3 regions of the Terrimonas alba genome follow, and region 2 is predicted to be linked to each of the others. Evidence: riboswitches for the same ligand, from Rfam matches in the RefSeq annotation. Region 2 holds a riboswitch; each other region holds the start of a gene.
The links. A riboswitch is a leader RNA that binds a small molecule or an ion and turns the genes downstream of it on or off. The one in region 2 is predicted to bind thiamine pyrophosphate.
Positions count from the first base shown of each region.

Region 1: linked by a shared signal. The riboswitch ahead of obgE (GTPase ObgE) and the one ahead of ACFEL9_RS04135 (class I SAM-dependent methyltransferase) in region 2 are both predicted to bind thiamine pyrophosphate.
Region 3: linked by a shared signal. The riboswitch ahead of ACFEL9_RS07420 (TonB-dependent receptor) and the one ahead of ACFEL9_RS04135 (class I SAM-dependent methyltransferase) in region 2 are both predicted to bind thiamine pyrophosphate.

Region 1 covers NZ_JBHMQM010000004.1:163,265-167,805, reverse strand. The annotation lists gene ACFEL9_RS12725 (SDR family oxidoreductase) at 52-921, shown strand; TPP riboswitch at 972-1,066, shown strand; gene ACFEL9_RS12720 (DUF6970 domain-containing protein) at 1,101-1,439, opposite strand; gene obgE (GTPase ObgE) at 1,500-2,501, shown strand; gene ACFEL9_RS12710 (S46 family peptidase) at 2,648-4,541, shown strand, end outside.
Region 2 covers NZ_JBHMQM010000001.1:1,033,710-1,038,250, reverse strand. The annotation lists gene ACFEL9_RS04145 (chromate transporter) at 1-1,102, shown strand, start outside; gene ACFEL9_RS04140 (superoxide dismutase) at 1,099-1,824, shown strand; TPP riboswitch at 2,089-2,184, shown strand; gene ACFEL9_RS04135 (class I SAM-dependent methyltransferase) at 2,252-2,974, shown strand; gene ACFEL9_RS04130 (AIR synthase family protein) at 2,971-4,035, shown strand; gene ACFEL9_RS04125 (thiamine phosphate synthase) at 4,032-4,541, shown strand, end outside.
Region 3 covers NZ_JBHMQM010000002.1:602,705-607,245, reverse strand. The annotation lists gene era (GTPase Era) at 1-43, opposite strand, end outside; partial or broken gene ACFEL9_RS07435 (GIY-YIG nuclease family protein) at 241-399, opposite strand; tRNA gene ACFEL9_RS07430 (tRNA-Met) at 523-594, opposite strand; gene ACFEL9_RS07425 (head GIN domain-containing protein) at 693-1,406, opposite strand; TPP riboswitch at 1,526-1,652, shown strand; gene ACFEL9_RS07420 (TonB-dependent receptor) at 1,706-3,913, shown strand; gene ACFEL9_RS07415 (rhodanese-like domain-containing protein) at 4,054-4,368, opposite strand; gene ACFEL9_RS07410 (PASTA domain-containing protein) at 4,383-4,541, opposite strand, start outside.

The DNA.
Region 1 (4,541 bases), on a different contig from region 2:
CAAGCAATAAACATGGTATAAATCTTTCTTTAGTTTTTATTAAAAGAGCTTATGCAAAAAGGTAGTACAAAAAAAATGGTGCGGCCACCACAACATCAACCGAGACCGGGCATTGAAAGCAGGATGAAACCAAATCCCGTTTTTGATTACCCGGAGTTGAAAGGAAACAACAGGTTAAAAAATAAAGTGGTGCTTATTACAGGTGGGGACAGCGGTATCGGAAGGGCTGTAGCTGTATTGTTTGCAAAGGAAGGCGCCCAGGTTGCCATCTCATACCTGAACGAGGATAAGGATGCGAGAGATACCATGGAGTATATAGAAACTAATTATGGCGCAGAATGCCTTTTGCTCAAGGGTGATCTTTCACGGGAAAGGCATTGCATATCCATCGTACAAAAAACAATAAAGCACTTTGGCAAACTGGATGTTTTAGTAAACAATGCAGCGATACATTATGAAAACAAATCTTTGCAAACAATCAGCAGTAAAGAATTGATCAGGACATTTGAAACAAATATTTTTTCTTTTTTCTGGGTTACCAAAGCTGCGCTTGAGCATATGAAGAAAGGAGCTTGCATTATCAACTCTTCATCAGTAACAGCTTATCGCGGTAGTGGAGCATTAATTGATTATGCGTCTACAAAAGGCGCCGTCGTTGCATTTACCCGTAGCCTGTCTTCCAACCTGGCAAAAAAAGGAATAAGAGTAAATGGGGTGGCTCCCGGCCCTATCTGGACTCCGCTGATTCCTTCCAGCTTTAAAGGCAAAAAAACGGCCCAGCATGGCAGTGACGTTCCACTTCAGCGGGCCGGAGAACCGGTAGAAATTGCGCCGAGTTATCTCTTTTTAGCCTGTTCTGATTCCAGCTATATGACTGGGCAATTTTTGCATCCCAATGGTGGGGAAATAATAAACGGATAAGTTCTGCACATAATAGCGCAATGGCATGCTTTTGGTACTTTATAAATCAAATCTCTTTTTGGGGGTGATTCAACGTAATCTGAGAATATACCCGTAAATACCTGATCTGGGTAATGCCAGCGAAGGGAACAACAAAAGAGAAAAGAAGGGTTTTGGTCAACACCAAAACCCTTTGTTTTTTAGCGATCATCTTTCCACAGCAGCCGAACATGTTTGGCTTTGTAAGAAAACTCAGGGCATTTATTGTCACCCTTTCCGGTGTATCCGCCGGAAGGAGCACAAATAAGATTGCAATCCTTGTCATATAAATTGTTGTATTGATCGCAGCAGGGACTTGAAAACAAAAAGACCCGTTTGTCCTCGTAAGTATATTCATTCACCTCAGCAGGAGGATTCCATTTTGGCTCTTTCCGGATAGCTTCTATTTTTTGTTGAATACAGGAGGGGATGCTGTCTTTCGATTTATTACATGTTTGATTTAACAAGGGCACGGCCAGCAAAAGGAAAATAAACTTCATGCTTTAATATTTACATTTTTGACACGGTATATTTGCATTTCGTTGCAAAAAAAAGACCACTTGGAAAAAACCAATTTCGTAGACCAGATTCGAATATTCTGCAGAAGCGGCCATGGAGGTGCGGGTAGCAGGCATTTTATGCGTAATAAGTTTACAGCAATGGGTGGCCCTGATGGCGGTGATGGTGGTCGTGGCGCTCATATCATCTTAAAAGGCAACAGAAACTTGTGGACACTGCTTCACCTTCGCTATTATAAAAATGTACTGGCTGAAGATGGCGGTGTTGGTACCGGCAATAACAGTACGGGTCGTGCGGGTAAGGATATCGTCATTGAAGTGCCGCTTGGTACCATTGCAAGAGATGAAGAAACCGGGATGCAGGAAGTGGAGATCTTAAGCGACGGCCAGGAAGTTATTTGGATGCCCGGTGGAAAAGGCGGGCTTGGCAACAGCCATTTTGCAACAGCAACTAACCAGGCTCCCGAATACGCACAAAAAGGATTACCAGGAGTTGAAGGTTGGAAAATTCTCGAATTAAAAGTGTTGGCCGACGTGGGCCTGGTAGGATTTCCCAATGCTGGCAAATCAACGTTGCTTTCAGTAATCACAGCCGCAAAACCCAAAATAGCCGATTACGCCTTCACTACTATCACGCCTAATTTAGGCATGGTGGAGTATCGGGATGGACGAAGTTTTTGCATTGCCGATCTGCCTGGCATCATCGAAGGGGCTGCTGAAGGCAAAGGGTTAGGCCATCGTTTTTTGAGACATATTGAACGAAACCCTGTCTTGCTTTTTTTAATTCCGGCTGATGCATCGGATCATAAAAAAGAGTTTCAGATACTTGTCAATGAGCTGGAAAAATATAACCCGGAACTGCTGCATAAACAATTTGTGATCGCCATCAGCAAAAGCGATATGCTCGATGATGAGCTAATGGCTGCAATCGAAAAGGAATTACCCGCTGAAATCCCCCACGTTTTTATTTCCTCCCTTACTAATAAAGGCCTGATCGAATTAAAGGATCTGCTTTGGAAAGTCCTGAATACTCCAACGGAGTAGTTTAATAGGTGTAATGAGTTTAAGAGGTTAGCTAGGCAAACCTTAAACTTTTAAACCTTTTGAACTTCTGGAACCTGTTCTTCTGCGCCACTTTTGGCCACACTTTTATTTTATAGTACGTTTGTTTCATACAAAAATCACATAACATGAAGAAGATTCTCGTTACGATTGCGCTATCTTTTTTGCTGGTACTCAAATCGTTTGCAGATGAGGGAATGTGGCTACCAATGTTGCTGGGCCAGCAGGTCTACAATGATATGGTAAAAAAGGGTTTGAAGCTGACCAAAGATCAATTGTATAATATTAATAAGGCTTCGCTGAAAGATGCAATCATCATTTTTGGCGGAGGTTGTACAGGAGAAATCGTTAGTGCTGAGGGTCTTATTTTTACTAACCACCACTGCGGCTATGATGCCATTGCATCGGCCAGTACACTAGATCATAACTATCTTCAAAATGGCTTTTATGCAAGAAATAAATCGGAAGAAATTCCTACCACCTTATCCGCCCAGTTTTTATTGAGAATTGATGACGTTACCAAAGAAGTGATGGACTCCTTACAAGGGCTTACCGGGGCAGACAGGTGGAAAAAACAAGCGTCGGTGTTGGCATCTATCAACACCCGGATGAGTGATCCAACACAAAATATCGAAACGAGAACAAGTCCTTTATTCAAAGGCAATCAGTTCCTGGCATTCGTTTACCAACGATACACAGATGTAAGATTAGTAGGAACACCGCCTGAAAGCGTTGGAAAATTTGGCGGTGACACGGACAATTGGGAATGGCCACGACATACAGGTGATTTTTCAATTTTCAGGGTTTATTCAGGCGCAGATGGCAGGCCGGCAAAATATGCGGAAGATAATAAGCCTTTAAAACCAAAATGGTTCTTACCTGTTTCCCTCAAAGGTGTAAAAGAAGGTGATTATGCTATGATATGGGGCTATCCCGGTAGTACCAACCGTTACGAAAGTTCCTATGGAATAAAACTCGCTACGGAGATTAACAACCCTACGCTGGTGAAACTAAGGGATATGCGATTGAAATATATGTTTGAAGAAATGAAGAAATATCCCGCTGTCAAATTGCAGTTGGCCTCTTCTTATGCCAGCATCGCCAACTACTGGAAATTCTTCGATGGTGAAACCAGGCAGTTGTTGAAATACGACGTGTACGGACAAAAGAAAAAAGTAGAAGAAAAATTTATCAATTGGGCCAATGGCAAACCTGAATACCAGTCCATATTTACGGATTGGCCTGCTGCTTATGAGGCCTGGAAAAAGTACAGCAAGCACCGGGTTTACATGAACGAAGGAATCTTTGGTTCCCCGCTTATCGGGTTCGCTGCGTCCTTAAAGCAATTAGAGGCCGCCCTTGTCAAAACAGGAATTTCGAAAGCCGATCTTCAAAAAGCTCTTGATGCAGCTAACAAAGCAAGAACATCATTCTTATCGGAAGAAAATAAAAAGTCGGATGAAAATATTGTGGCTGGTGTCACCATGCTTTATTACCAGGATATTCCAAAAGATCAACAGCCCGTTGGCTTTTATGGCTCATTGAAAGATCGATACGGAGCCCTGGACAATGAAACCACTTACAAAAAATATGCGGCTGATATTTTTGGCAAGACCATGATATTCGACGATGCAAAATGGAATGCTTTTATCGCAAATCCCGATGCGACTGTTTTACAGAATGATCCGGCCTTTGCGCATGCCAGCGCTTTTTATGATAATTACAATAGTAAGTATGCGCCTTATTATTCCCAATTCATGGTAAAAAATAATGACCTGGGCCGGCTTTATCTAAAAGGAATCATGGAGATGGATCCTGTCAAAGCCAAAATGATGTATCCCGACGCCACTTTCACGATGAGGGTTAGCTACGGCGCTGTGAAATCCTATCGCCCGAGAGATGCAGTGTTCTATGACTATGTAACCACTTCAAAAGGCATTTTGGAAAAATATGTTCCCGGCGACTATGAATTTGATTTGCCGGCTAAGCAAATTGAGCTACTAAAGAAAAAAGATTTTGGCC
Region 2 (4,541 bases):
TGGTTTTGGAGGACCGGTGGCCCTGGTAGGCTATATGCACCGCGATTTGGTTGAAGATTGCAACTGGATTTCCGAAGACGAGTATAAACAAGGTTTGGCGTTGGCCCAATTAGCGCCGGGCCCACTGGCAGCACAATTAGCAATTTATCTTGGCTTTGTTCATTACCGGGTTGCCGGGGCAACATTGGCGGGGCTTGCATTTGTATTGCCTTCATTTTTGATGGTGGTGGTGTTGGGCATTGCTTATAAATTGTATGGCGGGTTGCCCTGGATGCAGGCTGTTTTTTATGGAGTCGGCGCAGCGGTAATCGGTATTATTTCCATGAGTTGCTACAAACTCACGACAAAATCAGTGGGAAGGTTTAACCTGCAATCTTTAAAAGAGAACTATTTGTTATGGCTCTTTTTTATAGTGTCGGCAATTATAACCATTGCAATAGAAAGGGAAGAAATCCTCTTATTCGTAGGTGCGGGTTTATTCTATATGTTGATGAAGGCGCCGCCAAAATGGTTGACCAATAAAACAGCTAATTCAATCGTTCTCCTGCAAATTGGATTTTGGGATTATGAAATGGGTGTGCTTGGTAAAATAGCCCTCTTTTTTACAAAGGCGGGAGCTTTTGTTTTTGGAAGTGGGTTGGCTATCGTTCCATTTCTTCACAGCGGAGTGGTAGCGGAAAATCACTGGCTCACCGAGCAACAGTTCCTGGATGCTGTGGCAGTAGCGATGATCACACCTGGCCCTGTGGTTATCACCGTTGGTTTTATTGGTTATTTAGTGGCTGGCTTTCCTGGCGCCTGTGTCGCAGCATTGGCAACATTTCTTCCCTGCTATCTGTTTACGATTTTGCCCGCCCCGTATTTTAAAAAGATAGCCGGCAATAAAAGTATTAAAGCCTTTGTAGATGGAATTACGGCAACGGTAATCGGTGCATTGGCGGGTGCAGTAGTAGTAATGGCTACAAGAACTATTGTCGACATTCCCACGGCTTTAATAGCGACTGCCACGGTATTTGTTTTAATTTACATTACCAGAATCCGGGAGCCGTACATCATACTGATTGGTGCAGCCCTGGGTATCCTTTTTAAACAAATGATATGAATAGAAAACAATTTATTTCAGCTTCAGGTGTTTTAGCAGCTACCAGCATTTTACCCACTAATTCTGTATTGGCGCAGCATTATGAAGAAAATGGCCTGGATAAATTGACAGATGCGAACGGCAATTTTCAGCACCTGTCGCTGCCTTATAACAAAAATTTTCTCGAACCCCATATGGATGAAGAAACCGTTTACCTGCATCATACTTTTCATCATGGCGGGGCTGTAAAAGCGGCAAACGTTGATCTGCAAAAAATCCGCAAAGCAATGGATGAAAATAACCTGGAGACGGTTGATTACTGGACCAAAAAACTGTCCTATCATTTTTCCTCGCATGTGCTGCATACCATCTTCTGGACAAACTTAACAAATAAGAAGACTGACCCTGGCGGCGAATTGCTAAAGCGAATTGAAAAAGATTTTGGCAGTTACGACAAATTGAAAATGTATTTGGCAAAAACATCCAAAGATGTTGATGGCAATGGCTGGGGTATTTTAGGCTACCAGCCTTATTCGGATAAACTTACCATACTGCAATGTGAAAATCATGAAAGACTTACGCAATGGGGTGTCATTCCTTTGCTGGTGGTAGATGTTTGGGAGCATGCCTATTATCTTAAATACAAAAACAAGAGAGCGGATTTTGTGGATACAATGCTGCAAATAATCAATTGGGATAATGTGGCAGATCGGTTAAACACCGCAATTAAACTAGCGAAGTAAGAAGTGCTGTCATCTGCAACTCTATTCGGGTGATCCCTGTTGCTTCTGAATAACGACATCAATCAAACGCTTTCATAAACTTTCCGGCAGAATCAACTAAAGCTGCACAGGCTTAAGCCATGCATGACAAACTATGATTATTTACGTTTGACAATCTTTAAAATAACATCACCTTAATCATTATTGAGTATTGATAGAATTTGAAGAACGATGATCACCGCTTTTTAAATTTTCTCCTGAAAACGATTTAAATATATTTGCAAACGCAAAAGCACGGGGTGCCTCGTAGAAGCCAGGCTGAGATTATACCCGGAACCTGATTTGGATAATGCCAACGTAGGGATGCAACTGAAAATATTTTCATTTGATGTTCCATTCTGTTGTTTATCCAATCGAATGGAGTTTTTGTTTTAAACAACAACATGAAATGGAAATACAAAAAGCAAACGCTGAACTGATTCCCCGCAGCCAGCAAAACTGGCAAAACAGGCCGGAGTGGTTTTTCAACCGTGAACATACTGACACATACGAGCAGTGGTATGAAGGCCGCTACAAACGGGCCGAGATCTGGCAAAAGAAAATAATGGAGCAGCTTGTTTCAAAAGACAAACGGATAAAAACGCTGCTTGAATTTGGCTGCGGCACTACCCGCTTTACCCGTTGGTGGAAAGAGATAGGCATTGAAGCGACCGGTGGCGATATCTCGCCACTCATGTTATCGCAGGCCATTGAACTTTTCGAAGGTGATTTGGTAATGGCGGACTCACATTATATGCCATTCAAAGACCATGTGTTTGACGCCCTGGCATTTATTACCACTTTTGAATATTACAAAGATCCCGTACAGGTGATCAGGGAGGCCGCACGGGTTGCCAAGTATGGAATAGCCATGGGAATGATGAACCGAAACTCCACCAAAGTGGTCAGAAGAAGGGTGCAGCAATTGTTCGGTAAAAATCCTTTTTATATTACCGCTACTTTTTACACACCTGCACAGCTTACGAAGATCATTCACCAGGCACTTGAAGGAAGAGACTATTCCATTGAATGGACATGTACCGGTCTTCCCAAATGGTTTCCAGTTCAGCAATGGAGCTTACCGCTGGGAGATTTCTTCGGCCTATACATACAACTAAATGACGTGGCATGAATGAGATAAATGAGAAGCTTGGGAAAATAGATCATCATTTATTTGAACAGTTTATCAGCAACAAATGCGGGCGACATCGTGCTGAAGTCATCGCCGGGCCCCAATTTGGTGTAGATGTCGCTCTCATTGATCTGCCGGGTGAAATGGCTATGGCGTTGACCAGCGATCCTTTATCTCTTATTCCAACATTAGGCCTGCAAGAATCTGCCTGGTTATCCGTACAGCTGATGGCCAATGATATGGCAACTACAGGGTATGCACCTATGTATGGACAGTTTGTATTGAATCTCCCTTCTGGGTTTTCAAAAAGCGATTTTAAAATTTACTGGGACTATATTCATCAGTTTTGTTCTAAGATTGGAGTAGCCGTAACAGGCGGGCATACTGGTTTTATTGAAGGCCAAAATTCTACCATCGCCGGTGGCGGTACGTTTATTACTGTTGCACCTAAAAATAAAATGCTTGTATCCAAATATGCCAACCCGGGAGACTCCATTTTAGTTACTAAGACATGTGCGATCTCTTCGGCAGCTATTCTTGCGATGAGCTTTCCCGAAACCGTTCGCAACAAATTGGGAACGGAACTTTTTCAAAAAGCCTGCGATAGCTTTTATGATACATCTTCCTTGAAAGATGCTTTGACGGCTGCCGGAAAAAACAGGGAATATGACGATATAACTGCCATGCATGATGTAACAGAAGGCGGTGTACTGGGTGCGATATACGAATTGGCCAGGGCTTCGGATAATGGTGCGATCGTTTATAATGAAAGATTACCTGTCGGTCGCCTGCAACAGGAAGTCTGCAAATTATTTTCGTTAGATCCGCAGCATTGTATTGGCGCCGGTTCCATGATTATTGCCTGTAAAAAAGAAACAGCTACCGCTGTGATCAATCGCCTGGCCCGGGAAAACATTGCTTGCGTGGAAGTGGGAGAATTGGCAGCGAAAAACAAGGGCATCAAATTGATTGAAAACGGAACAGCGAGGGATGTAGTTTATTTTGAAGAAGATCCTTACTGGACAGCTTTCTTTACCGCATTTAATTCAGGATGGAAATGACGACAGCATTTAAAAAACATATAAAACCCGGTATTTATGTAGTAGTTGATCCTTCCATAGCGGAAACTGCGCTGCTGGATAAAATAGAACGATGTGCGCAGGAGGAAATAGCGGCGCTGCAAGTGTGGGACAATTTTTTACCTGGCCAAAACATACATAAGCTGCTGCACAAAATCTGTGAGCTGTGCTATGCAAGAGATATTCCTGTCATCATTAATAACAGGTGGCAATTGTTAGAAGATATCCCATTGGATGGCGTCCATTTTGATCAAATCCCCGGAAATTATCAATTGATAAAAGAAATCGTAAAAAGGTCTTTTATAAGCGGCGTTACCTGTAATAATGATTTATCAGTGGTGCATTGGGCAAATGAGCAGCAGTTGGATTATCTTTCTTTCTGTTCAATGTTTCCTTCCCGCACGAGCAACAGTTGCGAATTGGTGCATTTCAACACGATCCGTGAGGCAAAAAAAATTTCTTCCTTACCTGTTTTTTTGGCGGGAGGT
Region 3 (4,541 bases), on a different contig from region 2:
CCGCATTGGGTCTGCCAAATATGTTTACAAAACCGACTTTCATGATAAACTTGTCCAGTTGATTCCCGGCAAGCCGATGCTTCAAATTGCAAGAAGGAGGAGGTAGTCAATCCTTGCCAGTTGAAACAGCAACTGTTAGGAAAAATTAAATAAGCCATCCGCCGTGGCGGATGGCTTATTATCAGTTGCGAAGGGGAGGATCGAACTCCCGTCCGCCAGCTGGCGGATATGAGCCCAGAACTACTTATCAGTTATCATTTGCCAAATCCATTCTCTGACTCTGGCTGATTTAAGTTCCTTTTCTCGACGCATCGCTTGTGCTTTGCTTTCAAATATCTCTGTATGAACTATTTTCCAAGGTCTTAATTTTATTGTCCAACCCTTTGTCGCAAGTTCGTTATGCGAGTTAAATCATTCGATAAGATTCAATGTATATCCGATACAGATCTTTTTATATCGCTGACTGTATAAGACATATCCCGTGAACATAAGAAAAAATCCGCCACCCGGCGGATTTCCCTGTTGCGAAGGGGAGGATCGAACTCCCGACCTTTGGGTTATGAGCCCAACGAGCTACCGCTGCTCTACTTCGCGGTGCAAATGTAAGGTCATAGAACTTAGCAGCCAAACAAAAATCAAAAAGCTGTTGTGTTTATTTTCACAACAGCTTTTTCTACAAATAATTTCATTGATTATGATCTTCTTGAAATGCTGCTGGCACCGCTTGTTTTGATGTCGCGGATCAGGCCGGCACCTTTATACTTCACGTCGCTGGCACCACTGGCCTCGGCCGATAACTCTTTATTAACAGTAATTTTAATATCACTTGCACCGCTGGCCTTTGCATTACAATAGTCAACTGCCAGGTCAAATCCCTTAAAGTCACTGGCGCCGCTGGCTTCAATATTTAATTGACCAACATCGCCTGTCAGCGTAAGATCGGAAGCGCCGCTCAGGTCAATCATCAGTTTTTGTGCGGTGATTTTACCCTTTAAATTGCTGGCGCCAGACATATCCAGTTTTAAATTCTCAGCTTTCCAGGCATCCACAATGTAAACGTCGCAGGCGCCACTAACATTTAGTTTATCAAGCTGCTTGAATGATATATAAGCCTTTAGTTTTTTGTTGCCCGAATTCCACTTGCCCTTATTATCATAACGAATGATAAGTACGCCTCCTTTTACTTCCACTTTTATATTTTCCCGGTATTTGCTTTCAGAAGCACTTACGGCCACTGATTCTTCATTAGACTGGGTGAGGTATACATCAAAAGCACTGGATAATTCAATCGCTCTGAAATTTTTAGCCTCCCGCATCTCTGCATTGGGATCATTAATAGTTTTTTGCGACCAGCCGGCAACAGCAAAAGCAGTGACAAGCAAAAGTGACAATATAGTTTTTTTCATAAACCTGTTGATTTTGAGTAGTACGAAGGATGCAGTATGAAAGTTACAGCGGTACAATTTTATTTTATTCTTACTTTTGCCGCAGCTCTTATACTTTCAATACGAAAGCTTTAAAGTTTTCAGTGTTCCCGGGGTGTTTGTGCCAACCTGATGAAAGGGCCCTTCGACAAGTTGGCGACAATCTGAGATTATACCCGTAAACCTGATCAGGGTAATGCCTGCGCAGGGAAGGATGGCAGCCTACTGCCCTTTCTCCTACAGCATTTCCCTCTCATTTTTAACCGTTTAAACTTAAAAAAATGAAGAGGATTGCAATCACAAGCTGTATTTTATTTTCAGCCTCTGTTTTATTTGCACAACAAGTCCCGGCAAATCGGGAAGAAGTTCCAACAGAACAAAAACAAGCAACCAGCGACAGTTTTTATTTACTTACGCCAATCGAAGTAAAAGCTATCCGGGCCGGCGAAAAAGCACCGTTTACCAAAACCAATTTGTCGAAAAAAGAAATTCAGAAAAACAATCTTGGCCAGGACATCCCCTTTATCCTGAACCAAACTCCGTCAGTGGTCGTTAATTCCGATGCAGGTGCTGGGATTGGTTACACCGGCATGCGGATCCGCGGAACCGACGGTACCCGCATCAATGTCACATTGAATGGCATTCCATATAATGATGCAGAATCACAAGGAAGTTATTTTGTTGATTTGCCCGATTTTGTCTCATCTGTGAGTTCCATCCAAATTCAACGGGGTGTAGGTACATCATCAAACGGTATGGGAGCATTCGGTGCAACCGTCAGTTTATCTACCAATGAGGTCAACCTGAAATCGTACGCTGAACTGAACAACAGCTATGGCTCCTTTAATTCCTGGAAGAATACCGTTAAAGCCGGAACAGGTTTAATTGACAATCATTTTACGATTGATGCCAGGCTGAGCCAGATAACCAGCGATGGGTATATCGATAGGGCCAGCAGCAATTTGCAGGCGTTTTATTTATCCGGCGCATATATGACTAAAAAATCGTCGCTTAGATTGAATGTTTTCTCCGGAAAAGAAAAAACCTACCAGGCCTGGAATGGTCTTCCCGAATATTTATTGAAAACGGACCGCACTTTGAATTCGAGTGGCACTGAGAAACCCGGTGTTCCTTACGATAATGAAACCGATAATTACAGGCAAACACATTACCAGTTATTTTTTAATCATGCTGTTAATGACCGCTGGAATTTTAATACCGCAGTTTTCCTGTCGAGAGGGTTAGGCTATTATGAAAATTATAAAGCACAGGAAAGTTTTGCTGATTATGGTCAGCCTGACCTCGTTTTGGGTGATACTACTATTGAAAAAACTGACCTGGTCCGTCAGAAATGGCTCGATAACTATTACTATGGCCAAATAATTTCTGCTCAATATAAAAAGGATAAACATGCTGTAACAATTGGTGGTGGTTGGACTGTCTATGATGGCATACATCATGGAGACGTTATTTGGGCACAGTTTGGATTTGATAAGGGTTTCCGTTATTATGATCTCGATGCATTAAAATCGGACATAAATTTTTATACCAAATGGCAATACGAGTTTATGCCGTACTGGAACTTGTTTGCAGATTTGCAATACCGGCATGTGCAGCATAAGATGAATGGCTTTGCAAATAATCCCGGTCTTTTTATTAATCGCCAGTTTGACTTTATCAATCCTAAAGCAGGCATTCAATACAGTAAGAATGGCTGGCAGTCTTACTTAAGTTATGCGGTAGCTAATAAAGAGCCTAACCGTGATGATTTTGAAGCAGGTACTACCAACCAACCCAAAAAAGAAACACTGCATGATTTTGAAGCAGGCATTGAAAAAAGAAGCACCAAAGCTTATGCCGGTGCTACTCTTTATTATATGTTGTACAAAGATCAGTTGGTGTTAACAGGAATGATCAATGACGTAGGAGCCTATACAAGGATCAATGTTCCCAACAGTTATCGCACGGGAATTGAATTACAAGGCGGATACACGTTTGCAAAATGGCTCAATGCGGCCGCTAATCTTAGCCTTAGTCAAAACAAAATAAAAGCGTTTACAGAATACTTGGATGAATATGATGTAGACTGGAATCCGATCGGGCAAAAGCCCATAGCACACAAAAAGACGGACATCGCCTTTTCGCCTGCTATAATCGCCGGAGGCACTATCAATATTTTACCTGTAAAAAATTTCGAGATCAGCTTGCTGAATAAATATGTAGGCAAACAATATCTTGACAATACCGAAAATGAAGCGAGAAAATTAAATGGCTTTTATACCATGGATGCGCGGGCAATATTGACTTTAAAAAACAAGATTTTTTCGGAGTGGAATATTATCGGCCAGGTAAGTAATGTTTTTGACAAAAAATATGAGCCCAACGGTTATACATATAGCTACGTCCTCGACGGGGCCATCACAGCGGACAATTATTATTTTCCAATGGCCGGAACGAATTTCATGATCGGGTTGAATATAAAACTATAGAACAGAACCACGATTCGCATGATTAAAATGATTTGAGGTGAAATGGCAACACTCTATTAAAAATCAAAGCCGCTTCAAAGTTTGAAGCGGCTTTGATTTCCGTATAATTTTTTTCAAATCCAAAGAATCGTGGCTCTTTATTAATCGTGGTTCTTTATCTTCTCCTGCCAGGCCAGCATTCCGCCAACGAGGTTCTTGGTGTTTTTAAAACCCAACGTGTCTAAAATAAGACAAGCTTGTCCGCTCCGGTTCCCACTACGGCAATACACGATCACTTCCTGGTCCTTTAAAGGTTCTAATTCATCCACCATCATCGTTTGCACTTTCCCCAGGGGATATAAAATGCCCCCGATATTAAATTCTGCATTTTCATGTGGCTCACGAACATCAACAATGTTCAATTTTTCGCCGGCATCCAGGCGGCTTTTCAATTCTTCAACGGTTATATTTTGCATGGCGCAAAGTTAGTTTATTCAGGTAATTCTTCCTCTTCCAATGGAGCAGCAACACTGTCAGTGACAGGTTTGTCCTTTTGCAACCAGATATCCATTAATTGGCCGGAACGGATATACCTGAAACGTTTACCAGCATCATACCGCTCCGGACTTTGTTTATAAATATAAGCATT